Regions from separate parts of the Neorhizobium sp. DAR64872/K0K18 genome, predicted to be linked through region 2. Evidence: predicted binding sites of a transcription regulator. Region 2 holds the regulator's gene; each other region holds the start of a gene.
What was found. Region 2 encodes LexA, which represses DNA repair genes until DNA is damaged. Its sites were predicted from a motif close to TGTTCNNNNTGTGTTCNG; they were not measured.
Positions count from the first base shown of each region.

Region 1: a site for LexA is predicted at 6,384-6,401, ahead of ACQY1P_RS08855 (energy-coupling factor ABC transporter ATP-binding protein). Genes of this name have one in related genera too.
Region 3: a site for LexA is predicted at 1,886-1,903, ahead of ACQY1P_RS15985 (putative DNA modification/repair radical SAM protein). Genes of this name have one in related genera too.

Region 1 is NZ_CP191446.1:721,829-732,411, reverse strand. It holds gene treS (maltose alpha-D-glucosyltransferase) at 1-2,894, shown strand, start outside; gene glgB (1,4-alpha-glucan branching protein GlgB) at 2,894-5,101, shown strand; gene ACQY1P_RS08860 (winged helix-turn-helix domain-containing protein) at 5,157-6,347, opposite strand; gene ACQY1P_RS08855 (energy-coupling factor ABC transporter ATP-binding protein) at 6,457-7,134, shown strand; gene ACQY1P_RS08850 (CbiQ family ECF transporter T component) at 7,131-7,736, shown strand; gene ACQY1P_RS08845 (biotin transporter BioY) at 7,766-8,329, shown strand; gene ACQY1P_RS08840 (acyl-CoA thioesterase) at 8,334-8,732, opposite strand; gene ACQY1P_RS08835 (histone deacetylase family protein) at 8,866-9,798, shown strand; gene ACQY1P_RS08830 (exodeoxyribonuclease VII small subunit) at 9,804-10,070, shown strand; gene ACQY1P_RS08825 (nucleotidyltransferase family protein) at 10,139-10,450, shown strand; gene ACQY1P_RS08820 (HepT-like ribonuclease domain-containing protein) at 10,518-10,583, shown strand, end outside.
Region 2 is NZ_CP191446.1:1,469,487-1,480,069, forward strand. It holds gene lpxD (UDP-3-O-(3-hydroxymyristoyl)glucosamine N-acyltransferase) at 1-657, shown strand, start outside; gene fabZ (3-hydroxyacyl-ACP dehydratase FabZ) at 647-1,111, shown strand; gene lpxA (acyl-ACP--UDP-N-acetylglucosamine O-acyltransferase) at 1,108-1,923, shown strand; gene ACQY1P_RS12570 (LpxI family protein) at 1,923-2,810, shown strand; gene lpxB (lipid-A-disaccharide synthase) at 2,810-3,988, shown strand; gene gltA (citrate synthase) at 4,024-5,313, opposite strand; gene ACQY1P_RS12585 (ComEC/Rec2 family competence protein) at 5,607-8,156, shown strand; gene lexA (transcriptional repressor LexA) at 8,137-8,856, opposite strand; gene ACQY1P_RS12595 (VOC family protein) at 9,049-9,924, shown strand; gene kdsA (3-deoxy-8-phosphooctulonate synthase) at 9,929-10,583, shown strand, end outside.
Region 3 is NZ_CP191446.1:2,142,025-2,152,607, forward strand. It holds gene ACQY1P_RS15980 (UdgX family uracil-DNA binding protein) at 1-648, opposite strand, end outside; gene ACQY1P_RS15985 (putative DNA modification/repair radical SAM protein) at 648-1,880, opposite strand; gene greA (transcription elongation factor GreA) at 2,123-2,599, shown strand; gene ACQY1P_RS15995 (glycosyltransferase family 4 protein) at 2,663-3,715, shown strand; gene ACQY1P_RS16000 (3-deoxy-manno-octulosonate cytidylyltransferase) at 3,786-4,676, shown strand; gene ACQY1P_RS16005 (hypothetical protein) at 4,701-5,432, opposite strand; gene ACQY1P_RS16010 (Stealth CR1 domain-containing protein) at 5,493-6,506, opposite strand; gene ACQY1P_RS16015 (Lrp/AsnC family transcriptional regulator) at 6,556-7,026, opposite strand; gene trxB (thioredoxin-disulfide reductase) at 7,368-8,342, shown strand; gene ACQY1P_RS16025 (LysR family transcriptional regulator VtlR) at 8,345-9,247, shown strand; gene ACQY1P_RS16030 (ArsR/SmtB family transcription factor) at 9,838-10,134, shown strand; gene ACQY1P_RS16035 (alkene reductase) at 10,186-10,583, shown strand, end outside.

The sequences.
Region 1 (10,583 bases), 750 kb from region 2:
ACCAGAAATTCCCGGAAACGCGGATCATCTTTCTCGATACGGAAAAGTCCAACTGGACCTGGGATCCGGTTGCCGGCGCCTATTACTGGCACCGCTTCTATTCGCACCAGCCCGACCTTAACTTCGACAACCCAGCCGTTCTGGAAGAGCTGTTCGAAGTCATGCGTTTCTGGGCCGATACGGGCATCGACGGTTTCCGCCTCGACGCCATCCCGTATCTGATCGAGCGCGAAGGCACGATCAACGAGAACCTGCCGGAAACCCACGACATCCTGAAGAAGATCCGCGCGGCGCTCGACAGCACCCATCCCGGCAAGATGCTGCTGGCGGAAGCCAACCAGTGGCCGGAAGATACGCGCGAATATTTCGGCGATGGCGACGAGTGCAACATGGCGTTCCACTTTCCGCTGATGCCACGCATGTATATGGCGATCGCCAAGGAAGACCGCTTCCCGATCACCGATATCATGCGCCAGACGCCTGCAATTCCTGACAATTGCCAGTGGGCGATCTTCCTGCGCAACCATGACGAGCTGACGCTTGAGATGGTGACCGACGAAGAGCGCGACTACCTCTGGAACATCTATGCCGCCGACCGGCGCGCCCGCATCAATCTCGGCATCCGCCGCCGTCTTGCGCCCCTGATGGAGCGCGACCGCCGCAGGATCGAGCTGATGAACGGCCTCTTGCTCTCCATGCCCGGAACGCCTGTCATCTACTACGGTGACGAGATCGGCATGGGCGACAACATCTACCTCGGCGACCGCGACGGCGTTCGCACGCCGATGCAGTGGTCTCCGGACCGCAATGGCGGTTTCTCCAAGGCCGATCCAGCGCGTCTCGTGCTGCCGCCGGTCATGGATCCGCAGTATGGCTATGAGGCGGTGAATGTCGAAGCGCAGGGTGCCGACGCGCATTCGCTGCTGAACTGGATGCGCCGCATGCTGGCGCTGCGCAACAAGCATGCTGCATTCGGCCGCGGCACGCAGCGTTTCCTCACGCCCGGAAACCGCAAGATCCTTGCCTATCTTCGCGAATACGAAGGTGAGACGATCCTGTGCGTCGCCAACCTTTCACGCCTGCCGCAGGCGGTGGAACTGGACTTGTCGCAGTTTGCCGGCTGGGTGCCGATCGAGATGTCCGGCATGTCGCCGTTCCCGCCGATCGGTCAGCTGACCTATCTGCTGACGCTGCCGCCCTACGGCTTCTTCTGGTTCCAGCTGGTGGATAGCTCGGAAGGTCCGGTCTGGCGCACGGAGCCGCCGGAGCAGATGCAGGACATGGTGACCATGGTCGTTCGCCGTGACCTGCAGGAGCTCGGCGAAGACTCTCCGCTGTCGCAGATGTTTGCCAAGGATATCCTGCCGCCATACCTTTCGAAACGCCGCTGGTTCGGCTCCAAGGGCTCGATCCTCAATTCGGCGCGCCTTGCCAACGTGACGCCGATCGCCTTTGCCAACAACATCCTGCTCGGCGAGCTAGAGGTCGATGTTGCCGGCAAGCTGGATACCTATCTCCTGCCGCTTGCCGTTGCCTGGGATGAAACCCAGCCTTCGGCGCTTGCCCAGCAGTTGGCGCTCGCCCGCATCCGTCAGGGTCGCCGGGTCGGTTTCCTGACCGACGGCTTTGCCATGGAGGGGCTGGCGCGCGGCGTTATCCGCGGACTGTCCGAACGGGCCGTGATCTCGGGCGTTTCAGGCGCCCTTGAATTCGTCGGCACCGACACTCTCGACCAGCTCAACTTCAACGACGACATGCCTGTGACCTGGCTTTCGGCCGAACAGTCGAACAGCTCGCTGATCATCGGTGATCTCGCCATGGTGAAGCTGATCCGTCACATCTTCCCGGGTATCCACCCGGAAGTGGAGATGACGCGTTATCTCACCAATGTCGGCTACCAGAATACGGGACAGCTGCTCGGCGAAGTCGCCCGCACCTCGCCGGAGGGCAACCGCTACACGATGATCATCGTGCAGCGCGCGATCCGCAATCAGGGCGATGCCTGGAACTGGATGCTCGGCAACCTGCGCCGCGCAATCGACGAGATCGTGGTGACCGGGCTTGAGGGCGAAGGGATCGACGAGCACTTCAAGCCGCTCGTCAATCTTTCGGCCACCATCGGAACACGGCTTGGTGAGCTGCATGTCGCACTGGCCCAGCCGACCGATGACGAGGCATTCAGCCCGATCTGGGCTGGCGATGCCGATATCTCGAGATGGCGCGCGGGCGTAACGGCTCAGATCGACCAGAGCCTGACCATGCTCGAACTGAACAGCGAGGGACTGGAAGGTCGCGCCGCAGAAGACGCACGCATGATCCTCAGCCGTCGCGAAGACCTGTTCGGCCTTGTCGAGACGCTGTCCGGCTTTGCCATTTCGACGCTGATGACCCGTACCCACGGCGACTTCCACCTCGGCCAGATCCTGGTGGCAGAAGGCGACGCCTATATCATCGACTTCGAGGGCGAACCTGCCCGCGATCTCGAGGAACGTCGTGCAAAGTCCAACCCGCTGCGCGACGTGGCTGGCCTCCTGCGGTCGCTCAGCTATCTCGCAGCCTCGGCCGATCTCGATCGGGAGGTCGTCAGCGAAGTGGACGACGCCCGTCATCCGGAGCTCGTCAGCCGCTTCATCGACAAGGCGGAACCGGCATTCCTGCAGGCCTATTTCGATGCTGTGGAAAAGTCCGACTCGCTCAACATCCCGCACGAGAAGCGGTCGAAAATACTCGACCTCTTCCTGCTGGAAAAAGCCGCCTACGAGATCGCCTACGAAGTGCGCAGCCGGCCGAAGTGGCTGCCCCTGCCGCTCGCAGGTTTTGCGACCATCGCGGCGCGACTTCTCGACACCGACAGCAATTCCACCCCTGATGCACCCAAGGGAGAGACAGAGTGATGCGATACGAGCGCACGGACCTCATCATCGGAACCGTTGAGGAGGGCCTCCAGGCCCTCGTCGACGGCCGTCATGGCGATCCCTTTTCCATTCTCGGCCGCCATCAGTACGGCGACCTCACCGTGGTGCGGGTGCTGCTTCCCGGGGCGCTTTCGGTTGAGGTCGTCGAGCGCGATACGGCCAAGGTCGTCGCGGAGCTGGACAGCATCCACCCCGGCGGTCTGTTTGCCGGCGTGACCAATTCGACTGCGCCCTATTTCCTGCGCATCGAATGGCCGGAAGCAATCCAGGAAACCGAGGATTCCTATTCCTTTCCGCCACTGCTCGGCGATCTCGATCTGCACCTGATCGGCCAGGGCACCCATTACGATCTCGGCCGTACGCTGGGCGCGATCCCGATGGAAGTGGACGGGGTTTCCGGCGTGCGTTTTGCCGTCTGGGCACCGAACGCCACTCGTCTCTCGGTCGTGGGCGACTTCAACGCCTGGGACGGTCGCCGGCATCCGATGCGGCTTCGGCCACAGGCCGGCGTCTGGGAACTGTTTGTTCCTCGGCTGACCCATGGCGAGCGCTACAAGTTCGAAATTCTCGACGCTCACGGCAATATGCTGGCGCAGAAGGCCGACCCGATCGCACGGGCCTCGGAAGCAGCACCGTCGACTGCCTCCGTCATCGCTTCGTCCAAACCGTTCCGCTGGACCGATGGCGACTGGATGGCGGCACAGGCCAGGGACCGTGCCCGCGAAGGCGCGATGTCCGTCTATGAGGTGCATCTCGGTTCATGGGTTCGAATTGCCGAAGAGGGCAACCGGACGCTTGACTGGGTGGAACTCAGCCAGCGCCTCGTGCCCTATGTCAAGAAGCTCGGCTTTACCCATATCGAGATGTTGCCGATCATGGAGCATCCGTTCGGCGGATCATGGGGCTACCAGCCGCTCGGCCTGTTTGCGCCGACCGGACGCTACGGCACGCCTGAAGACTTCGCCTATTTCATCGATCGCTGCCATGCGGCCGGTATCGGCGTCATCCTCGACTGGGTGCCAGCGCATTTCCCGACTGACGTCTGGGGTCTGGCGCAGTTCGACGGAACGGCGCTCTACGAACATGCCGATCCGCGCGAAGGTTTCCACAAGGACTGGAACACGCTGATCTACAATCTCGGCCGCAACGAGGTGAAGGGCTTCCTGATCGCGTCAGCGCTGGAATGGCTTGACCACTTCCATATCGATGCGCTGCGCGTCGATGCTGTCGCCTCCATGCTCTACCGCGACTACAGCCGCGAGCAGGGAGAGTGGATCCCCAACAAGTATGGCGGACGTGAAAACCTCGAATCCGTCGAGTTCTTCAAGCACCTGAACAGCATCATCCATGAGCGCTGCCCGCATGCCTTTACGGTGGCCGAGGAATTGACCGCCTGGCCGGGTGTGACCGAAAGCGTCGAGCAGGGCGGGCTGGGCTTCGACTTCAAGTGGAACATGGGCTGGATGCACGATACGCTCCATTACATGGAGGAAGATCCGGTCTATCGCAAATACCAGCACGGAAGCCTGACCTTCGGCATGGTCTATGCCTATTCCGAACGCTTCATGCTGCCGCTGTCCCATGACGAAGTGGTGCATGGCAAGGGCTCGCTGTTTGGCAAGATGCCGGGCGACCACTGGCAGAAGATGGCCAATCTGCGCGCCTATTACGGTTTCATGTGGGGCCATCCAGGCAAGAAGCTGATGTTCATGGGCGGCGAAGTCGCTCAGGTGACCGAGTGGAACCACGACGCGTCCGTTGTCTGGGATCTCTTGGATAGCCCTCAGCATGCGGGCATGCAGCGCTTGATCGCCGATCTCAACGCGATCTACTCGGCCGAGCCGGCGCTTCAGTATGGCGATGTTCATCCTGAAGGTTTCGAGTGGGCCGTCTCCGACGATGCGGAAAACTCCGTCACCGCGATGCTGCGCCTGTCGCAGGATCGGCAGTCGGCGATCCTCGTCGCTTCCAACATGACGCCTGTGCCGCGGCATGGCTACCGGATCGGCGTGCCGTTCGAGGGGCGCTGGGAAGTGGTGCTGAATACCGATGCCGCGATCTACGGCGGCACGAATTTCGGCCAGACCGAAGCCTGGACGGAAAACCAGTCGGCGCATGGCAAGACAGCGTCCGTCGCTCTCGACATCCCGCCGCTGGCGACGGTGTATCTGCGGTGGCGGGGTTAAATCCCCGGCATCACCCGGATTGAGCGCTTCCAAAAGATGAAACGGCTGACGGGACCTAGTCCCGCCAGCCGTCTCGATAGACGACCTTGTCCACGCCGGCAAATCGCCCGACCCGCTGCAGCTCGGCATCGAGCTTGACCAGCCTGCCCGCGGATGCCCGGACGCCCTTTTCCAGCCACAGCCGCCTGACATCCAGCACACCCGTTTTGCGCTCCGCCTTCATGTCGATGCGACCGATCATGCGGTCGCCTTCCAGAAGCGGAAAGACGTAATAGCCGTATTGCCGCTTCGGCTCGGGCACAAAGACCTCTATGCGGTAGAAGAAATCGAACAGCCGCACCGCCCGGTCACGGTTGCGCAGTAGCGGATCGAACGGGCTGAGCACCCTCACCCGTGCCGGCGGTTCTGGAATATCGCCGAGGTTTTGGGGAAAGCCTGAGAACGCGAAGGAAGCGCGCGGGCGGCTGTCGTCGGCGGTTTCGATCAGGACTTCGACGAGTTCATCGCGATGGGCTTTCACCCAGTCCCTCGCCTCTTCCGGCGTGACGATATCCCAGAAGGCAGCGAGTTCTCCCGATGTGGCAAAGCCAAGCTTTTCCATCGCGCTGCGGCAGGCCCAATCGATGAAGTCCTCGTGGCTGACATCCGGTTCGTGATGGTGGGCGGCAATAACGCGCTCGGTCAGATCGTAGATCTTCTGGAAATTCACCCGGCCTGCAATCGAAAGCTTGCCGGTGTGCCAGTAATATTCGAGCGCCGTCTTGTTCGGGTGCCAGTTCCACCAGCCGCCGGATTTGTGATCCTCCATCTTCATGTCGCGCGACATGATCGCGCCGTTTTCCGAAATGTGCCGGAACGTGTCCTCGAAGGCGGAATCGAAACTCTCGCCATGCCATTTGCGCCAGCGGTCGGCCAGGATCGGTTCGCGGCGGCGGAAGCGATGCTTCCAGTAGCGGAACAGACGCGCCGGAATGATCGAGGCGTCGTGGGTCCAGTGCTCGAACAGCTCGCCGTCTTTTTCCAGAAGCGATGTCAGATGCTCTCGCCGATAGGTCTGGTTGCGCGAAAACAGGATCATGTGATGGGCGCGCTCGACGGTGGCGATACTATCCACCTGCACGAAGCCCAGATCATCGATCAGTTGCAGAAGACCGGCCTTGTTGAGCGCACGGGTCGGCGGTGCGGAAAGCTGCTGCCGTTCGATGAAAATCCGTCTTGCGCGGGCATTGTCGATCAGAATCGCCATGGCAACGAGACTAGGGCGACAGTGGACCGGATGCAATGTTCACTTTTCATTCCGCCTTCCCGCTCTGCTCCCGCCGCGATATAGACCGTTCAGCAACCGAGGACCGGCATTGGACATCCATTTCGACAAGGCCGAAGCCCGCTTCGACGGGCGTGTCACGCTGCATCCGCTGACGGTGCGGCTGACCGAGCGCCGCATCGGCGTGATCGGCCTCAACGGCTCCGGCAAGACAACGTTTGCGCGGATGATCAACGGACTTGTCTCTCCCGCGAGCGGCAATGTCGTCGTCAACGGCTTCGATACGAAGGCCGACACCGACCGCGCCCGCGCGCAGGTTGGTTTCATCTTCCAGAACCCGCAAAACCAGATCATCCTGCCGATCCTGAAGGAAGACATCGCGCTGGGCCTGACGTCGCGCAAGCTTTCGAAAGGCGAAATCGAGGCCCGCACGACGGCGATCCTCAAGCGCTTCGGCATCGGACATCTTGCCGACCGTCGCTCGCACGAGCTTTCCGGCGGCGAGTTGCAGCTCGCGGCCTTCGCCTCGGTTCTGGTGACGGAACCGGACATTCTGATCATGGACGAGCCGACCAACCAGCTGGACCTGAAGAACCGCAACCTGGTGGCCCGCACGATCAGCGAGCTCCCCGAAAACGTCATCGTGCTGACCCACGATCTAGATCTCATTGCGGGTTTCGATCGGGTTCTGCTGTTCGACAACGGCCGGCTTGCCGGCGACGGAACGGCTTCCGAGACCATCGCCCGTTACCGCGAGCTTGCGGCATGAAGACACTTTACGTGGACGGCAGCGGCTTTCTGCACCGGCTTTCGGCCCGCGCGAAGCTTGTGCTGCTGGCTGCCGCAAGCCTTGCTCTGTTCCTGATCCAGTCGCCGTTAGTGCTTGGCGTCGGTGCGGTCGCCAGCGGCCTGCTTTTCGCTTCGCTGCGAATCGGATGGCGGCAATCCTGGCTGCGGCTTCGGGTTCTTGTCCTCACCATCGCAGCCGTTGCGCTGTTCACGCTGGTTTTCAACAGCCCTGTCGAGGCCGTCAGCGTGTTTTTCCGGCTTTCGGCGCTGGCGCTTCTTGCGTCCGCGGTGACGGCCACGACTACTACCGGCGATTTTATTACGGAAGTGACATTTGCGGCTTTGCCGCTTGAAAAGCTCGGGCTTGTAAAAGCTGCGGATATCGGCCTGTCGATCGGCCTTGTGCTGCGCTTCATTCCGGAAATCCTGCTGCGTCACCAGGCCATCCGCGATGCCCATATCGCGCGAGGGTTGCGCCCTCGAACCCTCTCCATCATCGTCCCGCTGATCATCCTCACATTGAAGAATGCCGACGAGATTGCCAGCGCAATTGACGCCCGGGCAATCCGTGCGCAGAAGTGATACAGATTCAGTCGTCAAGGAATAGCTATTTGCCTACTCGTGATCTCGTTCTGGCCGCCCTGTTTGCCGCTATCATCATCGTGCTGGGACTGGTGCCGCCGGTCATGCTCGGTTTCATTCCCGTCCCCATCACGGCGCAATCGCTCGGCGTGATGCTGGCCGGCGTCGTGCTCGGCGCCAAGCGCGGCACGATCGCGGTCCTCCTGGTACTGGTGCTTGCAGCGATCGGTCTGCCGGTTCTGTCCGGCGGCCGCGGCGGCCTTGCCGTCTTCATGGCGCCGACGACCGGTTATCTGATCGGCTGGGTGTTTGCCGCGATGGTAACCGGCTATCTGTCGCAGATCATGGTGGGTCGCGACCAGGCAGGGCTGGTGCAGGGTGTGAACTTCTTTATCGCAGCCCTGATGGGCGGCGTGATCGTGCTTTACGGGATCGGCATCACCTATCTGGCGCTGATCACCGGCATGGGCTTCGTCAAAGCGTTTCTCGGCTCGCTCGCTTTCATTCCGGGCGACGTCCTGAAGGCTGTGATTGCGGCGCTCGCCGGTCGGGCCGTGATGGCAGGCTATCCGCTGCTGCCGCAGCGCGCGTAAGCAGTCAGTCGAGGAACTGATACAGCCAGTCGCGCAGGTCTTCGGGCAGCGCGGCCGGCGTCCGGGTTTCCGGATCGCATGCGGACCAGACGATTTCGGCTTCGGCCACCTCATCGCTGCCGCGCGTGAAGCGGACGATAAAGCCTGCGGACTTGCCGCCGATCTTGCTCACTCCGACATGGGTATGGACGAGATCGCCGAGCTTCAGCGGCATGTGATAGGTGCAGGAGATCTTGCCGACCGCAAAGAACGGGTCATCCGTTGCCGGCTTGCGGCGGTGCCAGAATTCCGTGACCGCCTGTTCCGCAAGGCCGATATAGGCAGCGCGAAACATTTCGCCGTTAAGATCCACATCGCGATAGGCAACGCGAAAATCATGGGTCTTGCCGATATCCTTCGCCATTCCTGCCCGCACTCCAAAAAACGCCTAATGCGCCTACTTCACGGCAAATCCGGTGAAGAGCAAGGGGTATGCGCTTGAAAACATCGCCGTTCTGCGCCATGTCCGAGCTCAACATACCTCACGAGGCCGCCCAATGACCACGCGCCTTTACGAAAACTCCATATTTCTCGAGCATGCGACGCCGGAAGGCCATCCTGAACGGGCAGACCGGCTGCGTTCGCTCAACATCGCGCTCGAACACCCCAATTTCGACAAGCTCGACCGCAAACAGGCACCACAGGCCAACGAAGACACGGTGCTTCTGGCGCATCCGGAAGAACACCTGCGTTGGGTGATGCGCAAGATCCCCGAGGAAGACACGATCCTGCAGATCGAGGCCGATACGCATGTGGGGCCGAAGAGCCTGCAGGCGGCGCTGACCGGCATCGGCGGCGCGATCGCGGCCGTCGACGACGTGATGACCGGCAAGGTGGACAACGCATTCGTTGCCTCGCGTCCGCCGGGACATCACGCGGAAAAGACCAAGGCGATGGGCTTTTGCCTGTTCAACAACATCGCCATCGCCGCCCGCCATGCGCAGCAGACCTATGGCGTCGAACGTGTCGCGATCGTCGACTGGGACGTGCATCACGGCAACGGCACGCAGGACATCTTCTGGGACGATCCGTCCGTTTTGTTTTGCTCGACGCACCAGATGCCGCTTTATCCCGGCACAGGCGCCAGAGACGAGACGGGCACGAAGAACACGATCGTCAACGCGCCGCTTTCGGCCAATGACGGCAGCGACCATTTTCGCGATGCCTTCAAGAGCCGCGTCCTGCCGGCGCTCGAAAACTTCCGCCCGGATCTTGTGCTGATCTCGGCAGGCTTCGATGCGCATCACCGCGATCCGCTGGCGCAGATCAATCTGGTCGGCGACGATTTCGACTGGGCGACCGGCCGGTTGATGGAAATTGCGGGGAAATACGCCGGCAACCGGGTCGTCAGCCTGCTCGAGGGTGGCTATGATCTGGAAGGGCTGGCGGAATCGGCCGGCCTGCATATCTGCAGACTGATGAGAGGATGAAGGACATGACCGAAGCCCCAGGCGAGCCGAACGCTCCGATCGACGTCACTGGTTATTCCTTCGAAAAGGCCGTTGCCGAGCTGGAAAGCATCGTAGCGCGGTTGGAACGCGGCGACGTGGCGCTTGACGAATCCATCGCCATCTACGAGCGCGGCGAAGCGCTGAAGAAGCATTGCGAAAAGCTGCTCAACGCTGCCGAAAGCCGGATCGAAAAGATCCGCCTCGACCGCAGCGGCAAGCCGCAGGGCGTGGAGCCGCTCGACGGCGAGTGAGGCCTTCACTCGCATGAAGCCCTGAGTTGCATCTCGACTGAAATCCCGACCTGCGCTATAGTCTCCCCATGGAAAAGGACCAGGTCATCGCCAAGCTTCGGGAGCACGAGGCCGAACTGCGCGCCGCAGGCGCGGAGCAGATGTCGATATTTGGCTCGGTAGCGCGTGGCGAGGCGACGGACGAGTCAGATCTTGATGTTCTGGTGACGTTTTCAGAGCCGGTCATACAGTCTGGCTGGGGGTATTTTACGGCCGTCGAAGAGCTACGTGCCCTGATCGTTGGCATTACTGGTGTAAGGAGCGTTGACATAGTTCCCGAACCGTTGCGCCGGAAACGTTTCAGCCGGAGCGTGGAGAGGGATAGGGCGATTGCCTACTAAGCGTCCTCTGATCCGTTTCCGAGACATTGTCGAGAACGGTCAATCCATTCTCGAATATACACACGGTATGGATTTCGACGCGTACTCTGTCAGCAAGATTACACGGGATGCGTCTGAGCGATGTCTAGCACGA
Region 2 (10,583 bases):
GAGCCCATGGCGGTGATCGGTGCGCGTGTCGAAATCGGCAGCGGCACACGGATTGCTGCCGGCGCCGTGATCGGTGCTGACGTGAAGATCGGCCGCGACTGCACGATCGCCTCGGGCGCCAGCGTGCTGTCGGCATTGATCGGCAACAACGTCATCATCCACAATGGCGCCCGGATCGGTCAGGACGGCTTCGGCTATGCGCCCGGCCCGAAAGGCATGCTCAAGATCGTGCAGGTCGGTCGTGTCATCATCCAGGATCACGTCGAGATTGGCGCCAATACGACGATCGACCGCGGCACGATGGATGACACTGTGATCGGCGAGGGCACCAAGATCGACAATCAGGTTCAGGTCGGCCATAACGTCCGCATCGGTCGCCATTGCGGTATTGTGTCGGGCGTCGGCATTGCCGGATCGACCCGTATCGGCAATGGCGTAATGATCGGTGGTGCGAGCGGCGTTAACGGTCACATCTCGATCGGTGATGGCGTGCAGATCGCAGCGATGAGCGGCGTGGTCGCCGATATCCCGGCCGGGCAGACCTATGGCGGAATTCCGGCGCGGCCGATAAAAGACTTTTTGAGAGACATGGCGGAGATCATGTCGCGTTCCGATGACCGGGCGAAACGCCGAGGAGATAAGAAAAATGACGGATGAGACCAAGCCGGAGCTCGGCGCGGCCGACATTCAGGAAATCATGCGCCTTCTGCCGCATCGCTACCCGTTTCTCCTGGTCGACAAGATCATCGAGATCGATGGCGACAGCTCGGCTGTTGGCATCAAGAACGTGACGGCAAACGAGCCCCATTTCACCGGTCATTTTCCCGAGCAGCCGATTATGCCGGGCGTTCTTCTCGTCGAGGGCATGGCACAGACTGCCGGCGCGATCTGTGCGCGCAAGCAGGGTGGGGCTGGCAATCTCGTCTACTTCATGACGATCGACAACGCGCGTTTCCGCAAGCCGGTCGTGCCGGGTGACCGCGTGGAATTTCATGTCGTCAAGCAGAAGCAGCGCGGCAATATATGGAAGTTTCATTGTGACGCCAAGGTCGATGGTCAGCTGGTTGCGGAAGCCGATATCGGCGCCATGATGCGCAAGGAAAGCGAATGAGCATGATCTCGGCCAGCGCGCGCATCCACCCTTCGGCCGTGGTCGAGGATGGCGCCGTGATTGGCGAGAACGTCGTCGTTGGACCGTTCTCCCATGTCGGCCCGCGCGTGGTGCTGAAGGACAATGTCGAGCTCATCTCGCATGCGGTAGTCGGTGGCAAAACCGAGATCGGCAAGGGATGTCGGATCTTCCCGATGGCGGTCATCGGTGGTGTGTCGCAGAGCCTTCACGAAGCTGGTGAGGATTCGAGCCTGACCATTGGCGACAACTGCACGATGCGCGAAGGCGTGACGATGAACACCGGTACGACGGGCGGTGGTGGCAAGACGGTCGTTGGTGACAATTGCCTCTTCCTTGCAAATTCGCACGTCGCGCATGATTGCCAGCTCGGCAGCCATATCATCATGTCCAACAACGTGATGCTGGCTGGTCACGTGCAGGTCGCCGATCGTGCGATCCTGGGCGGTGGCTGCGCCGTTCACCAGTTTACCCGCATCGGTCGGCAAGCCTTCATCGGTGGACTTTCCGCCGTCAACTACGACGTCATTCCGTTCGGCATGCTGAACGGCAATCCCGGTCTTCTGGGTGGCCTGAACGTCGTCGGCATGACCCGCGCCGGCATTGATCGCGCAACGATCCATATCGTTCGTCGCGCATTCAAGAAGATCTTCGAAGGCGAGGCAAATGTTCGCGCCAATGCCGCAGCGATCCGCGACGAGTTTGCCGATTGCCCGGAGGCCATGGAAATCATCGATTTCATCACAGCCGATAGTGACCGCGCGATCTCATCGCCTTTCCGCAGGAAGGGCTGATGGTCGCGGCCGGCGCCCCTGGCCAAGCGCGAGAGGGCCGGCTGGCGATTATCGCCGGTAAAGGCTTTTTGCCAGCCTACCTGGCGGATGCCGCACGTGTTGCAGGCGAAGATCCGTTCATCATCCAGCTGAAGGATGAGGCGGATCATCGCTTTGACGGGTTCGACCATGTGTCGCTCGGCGTCGGCGATCTTTCAGGGATCGAGAAGAGTTTTCGAGAAAGAGGCATCCGTCGCGTCGTGATGTCGGGCGGCGTCGCAAGGCGCCCTGAATGGCGGGACATTCATCCAACCTTCAAGACCCTGATCAAATTGCCCTCCGTCGTGCGCACACTGCTATCAGCCGGCGATGACGCAGTGCTGCAGATGGTGATCAAGTTGATCGAGGCCATGGGTTGCGAAGTTCTGGGTGCCCACGACATCGCGCCGGGCCTGCTGGCGAAGGTCGGTCCGCTTGGCCAAGTGTCTCCAAGCGGTGACGATCTGCGCGATATCGAACGCGGTGTCGAGGCTGCGAGTGCGCTCGGCAATCTCGATATTGGCCAGGGCGCTGTCAGCGTCGGCGGCCGCGTTGTGGCACTCGAAGGTGTCGAGGGAACTGACCGGATGATGCAGCGCGTTGCCGAACTGCGCGCCGAGGGACGTATCTCCACGCGTCGCAAGGGCGTGCTCGTCAAGCTCTGCAAGCTCCACCAGGATATGCGCGCGGACCTGCCCACCATCGGGCCATCCACCGTCGAACATGCCGTCGCGGCCGGGCTGGCGGGGATCGCCGTGGAAGCGGGCAGGGCGCTGGTGCTGGAAGAAGCAAAGCTGATCAAAGCTGCTGACGCCCACGGCATTTTCGTCTGCGGCATCGATCAGGCCCTTCCGTCGAGAGGATTGTGATGAACCAAGGTTTGAAGGTTGCGATCATCGCCGGCGAAGTGTCGGGCGATCTCTTAGGGGCAGACCTCATCGCAGCACTGAAGGCGTCCTACGCCGGTCCCGTCGAACTGATCGGGGTGGGCGGTGATGCACTGTCGGCCCAAGGCCTTCAGTCGCTGTTCGATTTCTCCGAATTGTCGATCATGGGCATCACCCAGGTGCTCGCGCGTCTTCCCAACCTGATCCGTCGCATCAACCAGACGGCGGCTGCGATCGTCGCCGCAAAGCCCGATGTGCTTGTCATCGTCGACAGCCCTGACTTTACCCACCGAGTGGCAAGAAAGGTGAGGGCGGCCCTGCCGGATCTGCCGATCGTTGATTATGTCTGCCCCAGTGTCTGGGCCTGGAAGGAATATCGTGCCAAGGCGATGCTCTCCTATGTCGACCTCGTTCTTGCCGTCCTTCCGTTCGAGCCGGAAGCGATGCGGAGGCTGGAGGGTCCGCAGACAGTGTTCGTCGGTCACCGGCTGACCAATGATGCGGATCTCCTGAGGGTCCGTGCTGCGCGCGCCGAGAGGCCGGTCAAGACCTCCGCCGACAAGAAGACGATCCTCTTGCTTCCGGGCTCCCGTTCAGCCGAAATCAAGGCACTCCTACCCGTGTTCGGCGAGGCTGCGCGCGAGTTTGCAGATCGCAATGGTGAGACCCGGTTCCTGCTTCCGACGGTACCGCGCCGGGAAGAACTGGTGCGGAAGATGGCCGCAGATCTGCAGGTTCATGTCGAGATTACCACGGATACAGCCGGAAAATGGGCTGCCTTCGCAGAGGCGGACGTGGCGCTGGCGGCTTCAGGGACGGTTATCCTGGAACTGGGGCTTGCGACGGTTCCTGTTGTCTCAGCCTACAAAACGGACTGGCTGATCAAGCTTCTGGCCGGCCGCATCAAGATCTGGACCGGCGCGCTTCCGAACCTGATCGCCGACTACCCGGTCGTTCCCGAATATGTCAACGAGGTCGTGCGACCCGGAAGCCTCAGCCGCTGGGCGGAACGTCTGTCCGCCGACACGCCGGAGCGCCGTGCGATGCTCGACGGGTTCGCACTTGCCTGGCAGAGACTGGACGTCCCTGTTCCGCCTGGAGAGGCCGCAGCAGGTGCGGTACTCGAACTGTTAGACAACAAAAAACCCGTTCATCGCTGAACGGGTTTTTCTATTCGCAAAGCCTATTACAGCGCTTAGCGCTTCGAAACGGGCGTGTAGTCACGCTGCGCTTCGCCGGTATAGAGCTGGCGCGGACGACCGATACGCTGCTGCGGATCTTCGATCATTTCGGCCCACTGGGCGATCCAGCCGACGGTACGCGCAAGCGCGAACAGAACGGTGAACATCGTCGTGGGGAAGCCCATCGCCTTCAAGGTGATGCCCGAATAGAAGTCGATGTTCGGGTACAGCTTCTTCTCGATGAAGTAGGGGTCCGTCAGAGCAATCTTCTCGAGTTCCATGGCGACCTGCAGAAGCGGATCGTCCTTGTGACCGAGTTCCGCCAGCACTTCATGCGTGGTCTTCTGCATGATCTTGGCGCGCGGATCGTAGTTCTTGTAGACGCGGTGACCAAAGCCCATCAGACGGAACGGATCGTTCTTGTCCTTGGCACGGGCGATGTATTCCGGAATCTTGTCGACGGTCCCGATCTCGGTCAGCATGTTGAGCGCTGCTTCGTTGGCGCCGCCATGAGCGGGGCCCCAGAGGCAGGCAATGCCGGCAGCGATACAGGCGAACGGGTTTGCACCCGAGGAACCTGCAAGGCGAACCGTCGAGGTCGACGCGTTCTGTTCGTGATCCGCATGCAGGATGAAGATGCGATCCATGGCGCGCGACAGGACCGGGTTCACCTTGTATTCTTCGCACGGCACGGCAAAGCACATGCGCAGGAAGTTGGAGGCGTAATCCAGGTCGTTCTGCGGATACACGAAGGGCTGGCCGATATGGTACTTGTAGGCCATGGCGGCGAGCGTCGGCATCTTGGCGATCATGCGCAGCGACGCAACCATCCGCTGGTGCGGATCGGTGATGTCGGTGGAATCGTGATAGAAGGCCGAGAGAGCGCCCACGCAACCGCACATGACGGCCATAGGATGCGCATCGCGGCGGAAGCCGGTGAAGAAGCGGCTCATCTGCTCGTGAACCATGGTGTGCATGGTTACGCGATGATCGAAGTCCTTCTTCTGGGCAGCCGTCGGCAGTTCTCCATAGAGAAGCAGATAGCAGGTTTCCAGAAAGTCACCCTGTTCAGCAAGCTGCTCGATCGGGTAGCCGCGATGCAGGAGAACACCCTTGTCGCCGTCGATATAGGTGATCTTGGATTCACAGGATGCAGTCGACGTGAAGCCGGGGTCGTAGGTGAAGGCACCGGTTTGCTTGTACAGGGCTGCGATATCGATAACATCCGGCCCAATCGTGCCCGATCGCACCGAGAGGTCGACTGTCTTATCACCAAGTACGAGATTTGCGCTTTGTTCCGTCATTCTGATCCTCCAACCTGTTGGCGGCATGGCGCCCAGAAAGCGCCATAAGAGTTAAGCGTCGCAAGTTAGCTATATGATCCTAAAGGTGATGCCAAGCGCTCCTGCAACATTTTGTGCAGCGCGAAAATAATTTAGGCAGGACACGTTTAAAAGATGCCCAACCTCATGGTGTAAGAGGCCGTAACGTGAAGGAAAACCGCAGCTTGGCGAATGTGTTGACGAGGAGAATATAAACGCGCAGGTTGCGTTTATCAATCACCGTCTCTGCAGCGGAGCCGGCGGGATAAACCATCATGGCGAATGGCGGAGCGATTTTTGAAGCAGCCAGCAGCAAGCCGATGATGCTTGCTTCGACACCCCACGCAATCGCACTCTGGACGCCCGAATCGGCATCGCAGACAATGCCCGCGGAAGTCCGGAATAATGGTCGAAACGACCATCATTCCGAGGATGTTTTCCTGGGATATGTGATCAGAGACCGGCCCGTTTCCAAATGGCTGAGCACGTCGTTGAGCGAGGAGGTTTCCCACGGTCATGGGTTCCTCTTCCTGCCTGTCTTGCTGGGTGCCGGCGCTGCGATCTGGTTCGCACTTCCTTGGACGCCATCGCCATTCATTCTCGCAACCATGCTTGCGATCTCGATGGTGACCGCAGGGCTGACACGGTATCGCGCGCATCCACTGTCTCGTGCCAACCTTGTAATCTGCCTGCTTCTCTCCGGTTCTGCACTGGCGGCGCTCGAAACGTGGCGGTGTTCGACGGTCGTGCTCGATTCGCCCGTCACGACGACTATCAGCGGGATTGTCGAACGACGCGAAGCCGATGCACAGCGCCGCTGGCGCTATATCCTCAGGATCGAGCAGACATCTGAGCCCTCGCTTTCACGACCGCCACAGCGCGTCTCGGTTCTTGCCAGAAGCCAACACGAACCTGCAGACATCGGAGAGCGCGTTTCCGGCCGTGCCCGTCTGTCGCCACCCTCTGGCCCGGCGCTTCCCGGATTGAACGATTTCGCCTTCTCCTCCTACTTCGATCAAATCGGGGCTGTTGGCTTCTTTTACGGCGCGCCTAGCGTACAACCGGCGATCGATGACCAACCCGGGTTATGGTCGGACATGCAGCGAGGGCTTTTTGCGCTTCGCAGCGCAATCGGCAATCGCATCCGCGATACGGTCAAGGGGGATGCGGGCGCTTTTGCTGCCGCAATCGTGACCGACGAGCGCCGTGCAATTTCCCGTGAGACGACCGAGGCGCTTCGTCTGTCCGGGCTGGCCCATATCGTCGCGATCTCAGGCCTGAACATGGCGCTGGCAGCCGGTATCTTCTTCGTCGGCGTCCGCTCCGTCCTGTCGCTGTTTCCAGGCTTTGCGCAGGCCTATCCGATCAAGAAGTTTGCCGCGTTCGGTGCGCTTGCCATGGCGACCGACTATTACCTGATTTCCGGGTTCGGGGTTTCCGCCGAGCGGGCCTATATCATGATGGCGGTGATGCTGGTCGCCGTGCTCGTCGATCGACCCTCCATCAGCCTTCGCAACGTCGCCCTTTCGGCAATCATCATCCTCGCCATCTCGCCGTCGGAGATTTTGGGTCCGAGTTTCCAGATGTCGTTTGCGGCAACCGCGGCACTGGTGGCAGGGTTCGCCCTCTGGACGCGATATTTCGCGAAAGGTAAGGAGGAGACAAAAGGTAGCAACCGGTGGATAACGGGTGTCGCGGCGACGTTCCATTTCATTGCCGGGATCGTGGTGACGTCGCTGATCGGCAGTACGTCGACGTCGATCTATTCGATCGAGCATTTCCACCATCTGACCACCTACGGCCTCGCGGCCAATCTCGCGGCCATGCCGATCATTTCCTTCGTGGTGATGCCGGCAGGGCTTGTTGGCATGTTGCTGATGCCGTTCGGGCTGGATGCTCCCTTTCTGTTCATCATGGGCGAGGGGCTGCGGATCGTCATTCGCATTGCCGAGATCGTCGCCGCATGGGGCGGCGATATTGCCATCGGCCGGCAGAACCCGCTTTTCCTGCCGCTGGCGACGGCAGGCTTTCTGCTTCTGACGCTGCTGCGCACGCCGCTGAGGCTGACAGGCGCGCTGTTCATGGCGGTGGCTTTGCTCTTTGCGGTCCGCTCAGGCTCGGCGCCGAGGCCTGATATCGTCATATCCGAAGACGGCGCATCGGTCGGCGTGATCAAGGATGACAAGATCACCCTCAATCGAACCCGACCGGCGGGATTTATCTTCGATCAATGGCGGCGAGCGCTGGTGCTTGAGACCGGAGAACAACCGCTCGCCTTGCCGGTTCTTGCCTCTTCGGAACCAGCGCGAGGTGCCAGCCTTGCGAAAAGCGATGACAAACGCCCTAGACCACATTCGCGACCGGATTTGACGCGCCGGGAAATCGAATATGTCAGGGGCTTTCTTCAAGCATTCACGCCCGGACGATTTGCCTGTCTGCCGAAAATCCTGTGCGCGGCGCAGACTGCTCAGGACATCCGGATCGTCACTGTCGAAGACAACCGATACACCGGTCTTGCCTGCGATTTCGGTCGGATCATCGTCTCGCCCGGCGCACGCTTCGATACTTGCCGCTCCGGCGCCTTGCTTCTCAGCGGGCGGACGTTGCGCCGGACTGGCGCACTGGAAATCACCATTATTCCGAACGCGACAGCGCCAGACATCAAGATTACGGCGGCGATGCGAGACAGCGCACAGACCTCAAGCCGTCCGTGGACCGTCCACCGGTTCTATGACTGGCAAACGCGACAATTCGACTTTGGCATCCCGGAGGCTGTTGCTGCGCATCTCCGGGATGACACCGTTCTTAATGATAGCGGCGAATAAGGCCGACAAGCTTACCCTGGACCTTCACCCGGTCGGGGGGGAAGATGCGGGTCTCGTAAGCCGGGTTTGCCGCTTCCAGTGCGATCGAGGCACCCTTGCGGCGAAACCGCTTCAGGGTCGCTTCTTCCTCATCGACCAGGGCAACGATGATATCGCCTGGACTTGCGGTGCTGGTATTCTTGATGATGACGGTATCGCCATCGAGGATGCCGGCATCGATCATCGAATCGCCCTTCACTTCGAGCGCGTAATGATCGCCGGAACCCAGCATCTCGATCGGAACGGCGATGTCATGGGTGTTGTTCTGGATCGCGGAGATCGGCACGCCGGCAGCGATTCGACCCATGACCGGGATGTTTGTCGAGAACGGATTGTCCGCCATGACCGGCGCCGGCTTCTGAGCGACGACCGGTTGCGTTTTGCCGAGGCTTCCCTCGATGACACTGGGAGAAAATCCCCGTCGCGGATGAAGGTTCGCCACATAGGCGTCAGGCAGCTTGATCACTTCGAGCGCGCGTGCTCTGTTCGGCAGACGGCGAATAAAGCCACGCTCCTCGAGCGCGGTGATCAGCCTGTGGATGCCGGACTTCGATGCAAGGTCGAGAGCGTCCTTCATTTCGTCAAACGACGGCGGCACGCCTGATTCTTTCATCCGCTCGTGGATGAACAGAAGTAACTCCTGTTGCTTGCGTGTCAGCATGGACGGGACCCTCAGAATTGGAAACAAATGCAGAACGGACGCTATATGTTCTATCTGTGTTCCGCAAGCCCCAAATTTTTGCTCAAGAATAGTCTCATTTCAGCGTTCGATCACGTATTCAGTTCGTGCGCAGCACTTGCCGAGTTTCCCGCGATAGCCAATGTTCTGCGGAATAAGACTTTGGGGGTGTAAGTGGGTAACAAGTCAGTCGATCATTTGGTTCTGCCCGTTGCAGATCTGGCGTCAGCGCGGGGGAGGTTGACCGCTCTCGGCTTTACTGTGGCACCTGAAGGTGTTCACCCTTTCGGCACAGCCAATGCCTGCATATTCTTCGCGGATGGCTCGTACCTCGAGCCACTGGCCATTGTGAACCGTCGGCAAGCCTCGCTTGCGGCAAAACGAGGCAACGTGTTCACCGATCGCGACATCCGCTTCCGCGGCCAGCGGAAAAGGGAAGGTCTATCGGCGGTGGTCATCGGGACGCAGGATGCAGCGGCCGATCATATGCGTTTTGTGGACGGGCACATGTCTGCGGGCGAGATGCTTCAATTCTCCCGCCCGATGCAGTTGCCCGATGGTGGGGAGAGCGAAGTCTCATTCCGTCTGGCGTTCGCGGCAGTTCCCGAGGTCGATGACATCTTGCTGTTTTCCTGCCAGCGAATGGCAGCATTACCGGCAGATCGCGGTGGTCTTGATGAGCACGCAAACGCCGTTACAGGCCTTCGAGAGATCGTCTTTTCTGCAGATGACCCGCTGGAGTTTCTGCCGCTTTTCGAAACCGTGTTCGAGACTCAGCCCGAGCAAGGGAAAGACGGTCTGCGGATCGAAGCTGCCAATGCCAGCATCCGCATTCAATCCAACGACACGTTCAGCGACGAGTTCCGGTCTTCGATGAAGCCCTTGTTATCGTCGCGCCTCGCTGCGCGCGGGATCATCTTCAAGACCACCGATCTCGCCGTGACAGAGATCACCCTTGCTGCTAATGACGTCGCATTCATCCGCAGGGATGGCCGCGTGATCGTGTCGGCAGCCCCGGGGCAAGGTGTGGTTTTCGGTTTCGAGGAATAGTGAAATGACAGTCTCCGCCAATTCTGAAGTGTCCGTGGGCGAGGGGAGTTCGAAAGTCGTTTTTTCCAACACGGCAAAGCTCTCGCTGATTGCCGGTCCCTGCCAGATGGAAAGCCGTGATCACGCCTTCATGATCGCGGGTACGCTTGTCGAACTCTGCAAGAAGCTCGACATCGGCCTCGTCTACAAGTCCTCCTTCGACAAGGCGAACCGCACGTCGATCTCCGGCAAGCGCGGCATCGGGTTGGACAACGCGATGGCAATCTTTGCCGATCTCAAGAAGGAATACGGCTTTCCTGTTCTGACCGACATTCACACGGAAGAGCAGTGCGGCCTCGTGGCCGACACGATCGATATCCTGCAGATCCCCGCCTTCCTGTCGCGCCAGACCGACTTGCTGGTCGCGGCTGCAAAGACGGGTTGCGCGATCAACGTCAAGAAGGGGCAGTTTCTGGCACCCTGGGACATGAAGAATGTTCAGGCGAAGTTCCTCGAAAGCGGCAATCCCAATGTGATGCTCTGCGAGCGCGGTGCGTCGTTCGGCTACAACACTCTCGTTTCCGACATGCGTTCGCTGCCGATCATGGCGGCTCTCGGAAGCCCTGTCATCTTCGACGCAACCCACTCCGTGCAGCAGCCGGGCGGCCAGGGCGGCTCCT
Region 3 (10,583 bases), 670 kb from region 2:
GATATTGGCATAGTACGTCCGCCACAGATCGTCCGTGTCGTCGCGAAGGTCTGGCTTTTCGGCGGGCTCATCGCTGGTCCGCAGGGTCTCGCCATCCCAGGACGCCGAACCCCTGGGCGTCACGATCAGCCAGTCCATGTCGTTGAAACGACGCTGGAAAAACGGGGCCACACGGTCGATGATAAAATGATCAGGCTCGAACCAGGACACAAAGCGCCGGCGTCCGGCAACACCCTCCGGCAGTGGGATTTCCTTGAAACGGACGAAGGCGGTCATCTTGTGATAGTCGCGGCCGATCGACTTCGACATCCGGTTTGCCGCAACCACATCCGGATCGGTCGCCATACCCAGAAAATTGCGCCCGTGCGCCATGCGAAACAGCATCCGGTAGAGAAGCGAGAACCGCGTCGGATCGGAATGGCAAATGACCGAGCCGGCAAGCTTCAGAAAGGCCGGAGGAACGCCCTGCGTCACCGGCTTGTCGACAGGCTCAGGCAACTGGTTGCCGTCCAGCCCGAACAATCCGTCCGTGTCGTCCATCGTGCGCCACTCGACACGATCAGGTGCGATGCCGGCCGCGAGATAGGCACGCGCAGCATCGCGCCACTCGGTCAGATCGCCTCTCCCCCGCAACAAGACTCGGTACATCATAGAAGCGACAGCTGCTCCGGCTTTGGCTGGAACATGGATCGCAGATCGGCCCGGTCGGCAAGCTTGCGCGGTGTCCACCCTTCGCAGGTGATAAAGGGCTGTACCTTCTTCAGAGACACGCTCAGCCGCTTTAAATCCTCCAGACGCAGCTTGCGAAACCGCCGCGACGAAAGGATCGCTCCGACGGTCTTGGTCCCGAAACCCGGCACCCGCAGCAGCGTCTCCTTGTCCGCCCTGTTCACATCGACCGGGAACTTGTCGCGGTTGCCGAGCGCCCATGCAAGCTTCGGATCAAGGTCCAGATCCAGCATGCCGTTTTCCGTGGACGCCGTAATCTCGCCGATCTCGAACCCGTAGAACCGGTAAAGCCAGTCAGCCTGATAGAGCCGATGCTCGCGCATCAACGGCGGCTTGATCAGCGGCAGTGTCTTCGACGAGTCCGGGATCGGACTGAAGGCGGAGTAATAGACGCGTTTCAGGCTGTAGCTGCCATAAAGTCTGGCGCTCGTCCCAAGAATGGTCGCGTCGTTGGCGCCGTCTGCCCCGACGATCATCTGCGTGCTCTGGCCGGCAGGCGCGAACCGCTTGCGACGCTTGGTCTGCAGCGTCGGATCGCGCATTTCCTCGATCTTCAGGCGCAGATCGCCCATCGAGCGCCGAATATTGGCGGGCCGCTTTTCCGGCGCAAACTGGCTGATCCCGGCATCGGTCGGCAGTTCGATGTTGATCGACAGACGGTCGGCATAAAGCCCCGCCTCCTCGATCAGCTGCTGCGACGCTTCCGGGATCGTCTTCAAATGGATGTAGCCGCGAAAATTATGAACGGTCCGCAATTCCCGCGCGATCCGTACCATGTCGCCCATCGTGTGATCGGACGAGCGGATAATGCCCGACGACAGGAACAGACCCTCGATATAATTGCGCCGATAGAATTCCAGCGTCAGCCAGATAACCTCTTCAGGCGTGAACCGGGCGCGCTCGACATTGCTGGAGGAACGATTGATGCAATAGGCACAATCGTAGATGCAGAAATTCGTCATAAGGATTTTCAGAAGGGAGATGCAGCGACCATCCGGGGCATAGGCATGGCAGATGCCGGACCCCTCGGTCGAACCCAATCCGCCGGATACCGACGAATCTCTCTTCGATGTCCCGCTGGAGGCGCAGGAGGCGTCGTACTTGGCAGCGTCCGACAGGATCGCCAACCGTTCTTTCAGCGACTTCTTCATTAGTGCGTTCTCTATATGTTCTTTATGACTGCGTCAACCCGTTGACAAATCGAGGGACGTTTGATTCATTCAACTCCAGCTGGCGCATCTGACACCATTTCGATTTTCCTAGCGGGAGCAGTCGAAATTCTGTTATGATGCCCTAAATTCAGATGTTGCAGATGGTTCCGAAGTTACCGCTCCGGAACCTGTTTCTTTTTGTGTCCGCGGCATCCGCGGACATGCGCCTTAAGGACAAGAAAATGGTTGAAAAGGTACCGATGACGCCAAAGGGGTTTACCCAGTTGCAGGAAGAACTGCGCTGGCGCCAGCAGGAGGAGCGTCCCCGCATCATCGAAGCGATTGCGGAAGCGCGCGCCCATGGTGACCTTTCGGAAAACGCCGAATACCACGCGGCCAAGGAAGCCCAGAGCCACAATGAGGGCCGCATCGGCGAGCTGGAAGATTTTACGGCCCGCGCCGAAGTGATCGACCTCTCCAAGATGTCCGGTTCCACGATCAAGTTCGGCGCAACCGTCAAGCTGATCGATGAAGATACCGAAGAGGAAAAGACCTATCAGATCGTCGGCGATCAGGAAGCCGACGTGAAGGCTGGCCGCATCTCGATCTCTTCACCCATCGCCCGTGCCATGATCGGCAAGGAAAAGGGTGACAGTATCGAAGTCGTCGCCCCCGGCGGCTCCAAGGCCTACGAGATCCTTGCCATTTCCTGGGGCTGATCGCTCGTGGAAACGTCTGGCGAAGTCGCCACGGAGATGGGCAGCGGTATCGCTCCCGGCTCCGTGGTCGATATATCCGATATCGAAGTGATCGCGCCGAACTTCAAGAAGCGGCTCTCCGGCGTGACGTCCACGATCGTCCAACTGATTCCGGTGCAAAGGGCAAAGGGTCAGAAGATCGCGGTCTTGGGACCTGGCCTGCCCTCCCACCTTCCCCACATCCGCTATGCCGACCTTGCCGCGCTGTGGTCACCGCCATCAGGGCGGCGCGCCCGTGTCTGGCATGCCCGCCGCAATATCGAGATGCTGCCCGGCCTCTTCATGCGCGATGTGCTGCGGATGCCGCTGAAGCTATTGTTTACCTCCGCCGCGCAACGAACCCATTCCGCCTGGACGGGTTTTCTGATCAGCAAGATGGATGCGGTCGTCGCGACGTCTGCACGATCGGGTTCATACCTGAAAGTGCCCTATAAGGTGGTGCACCACGGCGTCGATCTCGATCTCTTCCGTCCCTCCGGCCCATCCGACCCTTCCTCCCCGGCAGATGGTTTCGGCAAGCATCTGATCGGCTGCTTCGGGCGCGTTCGGCATCAGAAGGGTACAGACCTTTTCGTGCGTGCCCTGATCGAGCTGTTGCCGTCCTATCCCGAATGGACGGGCGTCGTCTGCGGGCGTGTCACGCCGGACAACAAGGTTTTCGGCGATGCGTTGAAAGCCGATGTCGCCATGAGCGGTCTGACAGATCGCATCCTGTTCATGGGCGAAGTGGACGACATCAAGCCTTGGTACCGTCGCCTGTCTCTGTATGTGGCACCGTCCCGCAATGAAGGCTTCGGACTGACGCCGCTCGAGGCGATGGCATCGGGAACCGCAGTCGTTGCAAGCGATGCCGGCGCCTATTCCGAAATGATCGTCGAGGGCGAGACCGGATCGGTTGTTCCGGCCGGCGATTACACGGCGCTTCGCGATGCGCTGCGCACCTATTTCGAAAACCCTGCACTGGCCCGCCAGCAGGGCTGGAGCGGTCGCGAGCATGTTCGCGTCGCCTTCGCTATCGAAAAGGAAGCCAACAGTCTGGCGGAAATCTACGAAACGCTTTTAGAGACTAGACCATGAAAACTTCAGAGGCATTCGGTGCCACGCAACCGGTCCGGCTCTGCCCGCATCTGCATGGAGGACGCTTCGAATGACGGAACTTTCTGCCGGGATGGCGCAGCACAGACCGACGACGAGCGGACTTTTGAGCGAGGGAGACTGGCAGCAGTTTTTCGCCGGCTATTCCCACATCGTCCTTGTCGCCAACAGTGACGAGCAGAACTTCAACGAGATCCACGCCGCCTATCCGGAAACGACGCTGTTCGTCTTTTTCAACTACGTCAGCAAGGTGCTGAAAACGCCGTTCACGCGCAATTCGCTGCTGGTGGCACGCACGAGCCGCGTCGGGTCCGAACTGATCTACGACAACGCTCTCGACAAGGTGCTGGCCCTGCTGCCGGGCCCCGGGTTTACCGGCGTCATGAGCATGCGCGCCGCCACGATGGAACAGGTGACGGAACCGGCCGAGTTCGGCGGCGTCGCAGCAGGTGCCATCGACCTTTGCAGCTACCTCGAAGATTTCTACCCGCGCGACCATACCGCCAGTTCAGGCTTCGCCCTTTCGGTCTGGCTCTGCGAAAAGGTGCCGCAGGCGAAGGTCGTGCTTTGCGGTTTTTCGGGACGCCGCAGCCGCAAGTGGCAGATGTTCCACATCCACGACTGGACGTTCGAACAGTCAGTGCTGCAACTGCTCGCCAACAGCGACAAGCTCGAAATGGCAGGAAGAACAGCTTTCAATCCCTACAAGGCGCTGTCGCGCCACTTCCCCGATATCGACAACAGCAACTTCGTGTTCGCGGCGATCCAGGTCCTTTCCGAACGGCTGGAAAACAGCAACCGCAACCTCGGCAAGCTGATCACGATCACCATGCCGCTTCGCGTCATCTACAATCTCGCTAGAGGTCTGCGGATCAGGTCCAAGAAGGACAGGCTGGTCAAGCAGCGCAAAAAGCAGCGAGCGAAGAATGGCGAGCCATCCTGAACTGGGACAGCTTAAGCGCCTGCTCTACCACCACCCGCTGCGATCGCGGTGGTGGAGCGCTCGTAACCGGCTGAATGCCGTGTCGTTCTCCTGCAGGCGGTCGTAGATCGCCTTCGCGATCTCGCCGGCAATTCCCTGCTTGAAAAAGGGATCGAGCCGCCAGCGCATGTTTCGCAGCGTGTCGTCGGTCCCCACCTTGAACAGATACATCCCGTTGAACCTGTGCATCGGCGCACCTTGCGTCTGTTCGATCGCCTCTTGCGAGACAGGACGCTCGTCGCCGCCATGGATAAAGCGGTCGGTCTCGTAGACCTTGATCGTGTTGGCAAGCGACGAGCCGATCATGGCGATCGCCCTTGCCGTCATGTCCTCGTCGAGATCGGCGATGCTGTCGCTCGCGGAGATCAGCCAACGCAGATCGAGATGCGCGGTGAGGAACGGCGCTTCATTCTGCCACAGCGTCTTGAACTGCTGGTACGTCTCCCGGACATTATATTCGCGCCGCATCAGGACGATAAGCTGTGCATGATAGAACAGCAGTTCCGGCTGGCCTTTGAACTCCAGTCTCAGGTTCGCCATGTGATCGTCGAGCGACTTCTGCTTGCCCGACCGGTGCTCGCGATCCGAATCCTCGATCAGCCGCTGCTTCATGCCCGCGTAATCCTGGTCGAGCTTGGCGTATTTTGCTGCTCCCCAGCGCTTGCGGTAGCGGTTGAAGGACAGCAGTGCCTCGAGCTTACTCTTCTTGCGTACCACGCACGTTCTCCAAGTCTTGCTGCCGTAGCCTCGGCAGTCCTGTCTACACCGGTAACCTCGTCAGTCTCCCGCCCGCAGGTGTTCGATAAGCCGGTGCGGCAGATGGGTGTGAAATTTCGTTATCATCACGTCAGTCAGCGCCTGGCGAAGCTCGATGCTGAGTTCGTCCTGGCTCTGGATACATCCGAACGGGGCGCTGCCCTGTTCGATCATGGCGAGTACAGGTGCGGTCGCCCGCTTCTGCCGCGGCTTGATATAGGCCGTGCGGTGTTCGGGTAACGGGGTCGCGCCAAAGCGCTCCATCTCGAGATGATTGGCAAGCGCAACCGGCGAATGCTGGGCGATGTTGCGAAAGCGATGGGAGAGCTGCTGGCGAAGCACGTCGGGATGCGCTGCATAGTAATCGGCAAGCGTTGAGCGTCTGACCGCGTGAAAGTAATGGCCGACCTGCAGAAACCGGTTCTTCGCACCCGCCAGCTCTGCCCCCTTCTCCTGCGCGACGGTAAAGCTCGGAACAGCGTTGGACGCTTCCGCCCGCTGCCGGATGAACCACCGCAGGCACTGCTTGAGGCGGGATCGCAATCCGCTTTTCACGCGCCCGTAAATCATCGGCTTGCCGTCGCGAAAGAACGCGGAGGCAGATGTCGGAGCGTTCAGAAAGAAGTCGTCATTGCTGTAGACGAAATTCTCGCAAAGCCCCGGAATATTCCAGACCGCAGCCTCGATCGACAGCGAGTTGAACGTCGGCAGCACGGCCGGAAGCCCGTCGAAGACCACGTTGTGATCAACGATGGCGATGAAATCTTCCGTGCAGAAACCCGCCTGCGCAAAACTGTCGACGAATTCCGGCTTCTGCCCGTCCGTGACGATGTGAATTTTGGTGATGAACGGCGCGTATTTCAGCACGGAGGCGATGAGATAGTAGATCTCGCCGTTATCGGCAAAGCGCGTCGGGCTGGACGCCACCGCGTGCGAGCTCGACGCAACGTCATCGTATCGCAGGCGCTTCGCGCGATGCTCCGGGTCCGAACCATCAACCCAGGTGATCACAAGCTCGATGTCGTGGCTGGACATGCTCTGGTTCCTGCTCCCTGCCCCTCGGACGATCTCGATCGAGACGACCCTAGATCTGCACGACCGGCGCATCCTTGACCTGCCGGATCGTCAGCATGGTGCGAACCGTATCGACATTGTCGACCGCGGTCAGATCCTCGATGACGAAATCCTGGAAGACGGTGAGGTTCTCGGCCACGCATTGCAGCAGGAAATCGGTCTCGCCGGAGACCATCCAGGCCTGACGCACCAAGGTCCGCGTTTCCATATCCGCCGCGAAGGCCTTCAGCTTGCTGTCCGACTGCTGCTTCAGTCCCACCATGCAGAAGGCGACAAGATCGTATCCGAGCAGCGACGCCTGCAGCATGGCGCGGTAACCCTTGATGATGCCGTTCTCTTCCAGCTTGCGAACGCGCCGCAGACAGGGCGGCGCCGATATGCCGACCCGTTCGGACAGCTCGACATTGGTCATGCGTCCGTCCTTCTGCAATTCGCGAAGGATCTTCAGGTCGATGGTATCGAGTTCGACTTTCACGACCATGTGTAGTGCCTGCCTTCAAAATTGACGGGAGCACGCAGGCTCCCGGGTATCCATCTCGGTGTCGCGAAGACATACAATAACATCGTTCCGACGCAAGAAAATTTCGCGCGCCGGTCCAGTTGTTGTCAACCGAGGTGCACGTGGAGACACATCCAATCGCAGTTGACCTGCCGTTTCTACCGGGCGGTTCCAACTGTCTTGTTGTTATCGCAAGGCTGCCCTTGCAATGTTGCATGGATGGCCCTTACATGACGTGTCAAAAGCGGCAGACCGAATAATGGCTTCCTATATGAGGAAGCGGCGCCAGGCGCCCGACACGGTCTTGGAAAGGAAACGTCATCATGTCCGCCCGTCATACAGAGGTTCTGATCATCGGTTCCGGCCCCGCCGGCTATACAGCTGCGGTGTACGCAGCGCGTGCGATGCTGAAGCCGGTCTTGATTGCAGGCATGGAACAGGGTGGTCAGCTGATGATCACCACGGACGTTGAAAACTATCCGGGTTTTGCCGATCCGATCCAGGGTCCCTGGCTGATGGAACAGATGCTGCAGCAAGCGGTCCATGTGGGCACCGAGATCGTCAACGATCTCGTGACCGAGGTCGAGATGAATCATCGCCCCTTCACGGTCCGCACCGATTCCGGCACCGTCTGGACTGCCGATACGATCATCATCGCGACCGGTGCGAAGGCCAAATGGCTTGGCATCGAAAGCGAGCAGCAGTTCCAGGGTTTTGGCGTCTCCGCCTGCGCCACATGCGACGGCTTCTTCTATCGCAACAAGGATGTGATCGTGGTCGGTGGCGGCAACTCCGCAGTCGAGGAAGCACTCTATCTTTCCAATATCGCCAAGACCGTGACGGTCGTCCACCGGCGTGACTCGTTCCGGTCGGAAAAGATCCTGTCCGAGCGCCTGTTCCAGCGCCCCAACGTCAAGGTCATGTGGAACACCGAAATCGCCGAGGTCACCGGCAAGCCGGCCCGTGCGCCACTGCCGCCATCGGTCGAGGGTGTGCGCCTGCGTGACACCAGGACCGGCACGATCTCCGATCAGCCGATCGACGGCGTGTTCGTGGCGATCGGCCATGCGCCGGCGACCGAACTCTTCAGGGACAAGCTGAAGATGAAGAACGGCGGCTATCTCTGGACGGCGCCTGATTCCACAATGACCGACGTTCCCGGCGTGTTTGCCGCGGGCGACGTCACCGACGACACCTTCCGACAGGCGATCACCGCCGCCGGCATGGGCTGCATGGCAGCGCTCGAAGCCGAACGTTACCTCGCCGGCATTCAGCCGGTTGCCATTGCTGCGGAGTAAGCATGGGCGTACCTCTCGACTGGGACAAGTTGCGCATCTTCCACGCTGCGGCGGAGGCGGGATCCTTCACCCATGCGGCAGACAAGCTGCATCTGTCCCAGTCGGCAATCAGCCGGCAGGTCAGCGCGCTGGAACAGGACGTCGGCGTCAAATTGTTCCACCGCCACGCCCGCGGTCTCATCCTTACCGAACAGGGCGAGCTTCTTTATCGCACCGCGCATGACGTGCTTCTGAAGCTCGAAACCGTGAAGATGCAGCTGACCGAGACGACGGAAAAGCCGTCGGGCAAGCTGCGCGTCACGACAACGGTCGGCCTTGGCCAGGGCTGGCTCACCGACAAGGTGCAGGAGTTCCTGCAGCTTTATCCGGAAATGTCGATCCAGCTCATCCTCGATAACGAGGAAGTCGACGTCAACATGCGCCACGCGGACTGCGCCATCCGCCTTCGCCAGCCGCAGCAGTCGGACCTGATCCAGCGCAAGCTGTTCACCGTGCACATGCACGTCTATGCAGCCCCGTCCTATATCAACCGCTATGGCGAACCGCAGTCGGTCGAGGATCTCGACACCCACCGCATCATCTCCTTCGGCGAGCCTGCCCCGAATTACCTTCTCGACGTCAACTGGCTCGAATCCGCCGGCCGTTCTTCGGACAACACCCGCACGCCGCATCTGCAGATCAACAGCCAGACCTCCATCAAACGAGCCTGCCTGCTTGGCATCGGCATCGCTTGCCTGCCCGACTATATCGTCGGCCGCGACCCTGGGTTGATCCAGCTGACGCTGAGCGCCGACATCCCTTCATTCGACACTTACTTCTGCTACCCGGATGAAATGAAGAACGCTGCCAAGCTGAAGGTCTTCCGCGATTTTATCGTCGCCAAGGCGCGTAACTGGAATTTCTGATCGCTGTCGAAGACGTTTCGCTCAGAATGGGCACCGGGATTCTCGCAGCGATTTCATACACGACTCAGTGACTAGAGTAAGCTGTGCAGAACGTGCATGGCAGTCCTGCGCAAAAAAGCGTTGCCGCTTGCCCAAAAAACCATCATATCGCACTCAGCTGATGCATATGGTGGCTTTCCTCCCAGTTCCACCGCAGCAGCTGTTCCCCTCTGGAGGTTGTTTTTAACCTTCATAATTATAAGGGCCCTGGAGTGATCCGGTGGCCCTCTTTTTTTGCCCTGCGGTTTGCCGGCCCGCCGCAATCCTCGGCTGCCTGTCAGAGTAATTGGACCGAAACGGTCAATATTTCGGCCACCCCCCTTGCTCTCACAAATCGCTGCGCCCATATAGGGATCAGCCGGAGCAATTGATGACGTCCCCGTTATCAGCGCCGGCTGTTCCCCTCTGGAGGTTTTAGACCTTCACACCTGACGGGCCTCGGAGCAATCTGGAGGCCCTTTTTTTTGCCTTCCTCAAAAAAATGGGAACGTCATTCCTTTAAATCGTCTTCAGACGATCTATATATCGGTTAGAGACGATATGGAAAGACGATGGATCGCACCGAGATACTGAAAGCACTGTCCCATCCGACGAGGATTGAGTTCCTCGAATGGATGAAGCAGCCCGAGCAGCATTTTTCCGATCAGGATCATCCGCTCGAAATGGGCATCTGTGCCAAGCAGTTCGAAAGACGATGTGGTCTGTCGCAATCGACCGTCTCTGCGCACCTTTCGACCCTCGAAAAAGCCGGCCTCGTGAAAACGAGCCGGGTTGGTCAATGGGCGTTCTACAGCCGCGACGAGGAGAAGATCGCAGACTTCGTGACCAATCTTCGCTCCGCTCTCTGAATGCCACCCCTTAACTCAATCACTCCCAAAGCAGCATGGAAGGATATTCCTGTGACCTCACTCTTTGAACCGGTAAAGTTCGGCGACATCGAACTGAAGAACCGCGTCGTCATGGCGCCGCTCACCCGCAACCGTTCGCCGAAGGCGATCCCCAACGATCTCAACATCGCCTATTACGAACAGCGCGCCTCGGCGGGCCTCATCATCACCGAGGGCACCCCGGTCAGCCAGCAGGGACAGGGGTATGCTGACGTTCCGGGCCTTTACCTCGCTCCGGCCATCGACGGCTGGAAGAAGGTGACGGAAGCCGTTCACAAGAAGGGCGGCAAGATCGTTACCCAGATCTGGCACGTCGGTCGCGTTTCGCATACCTCGCTGCAGCCGAATGAAGGCGCACCCGTCGCGCCGTCCGCACTGGGCGCCAAGGGCAAGACCTACATCATCAATCC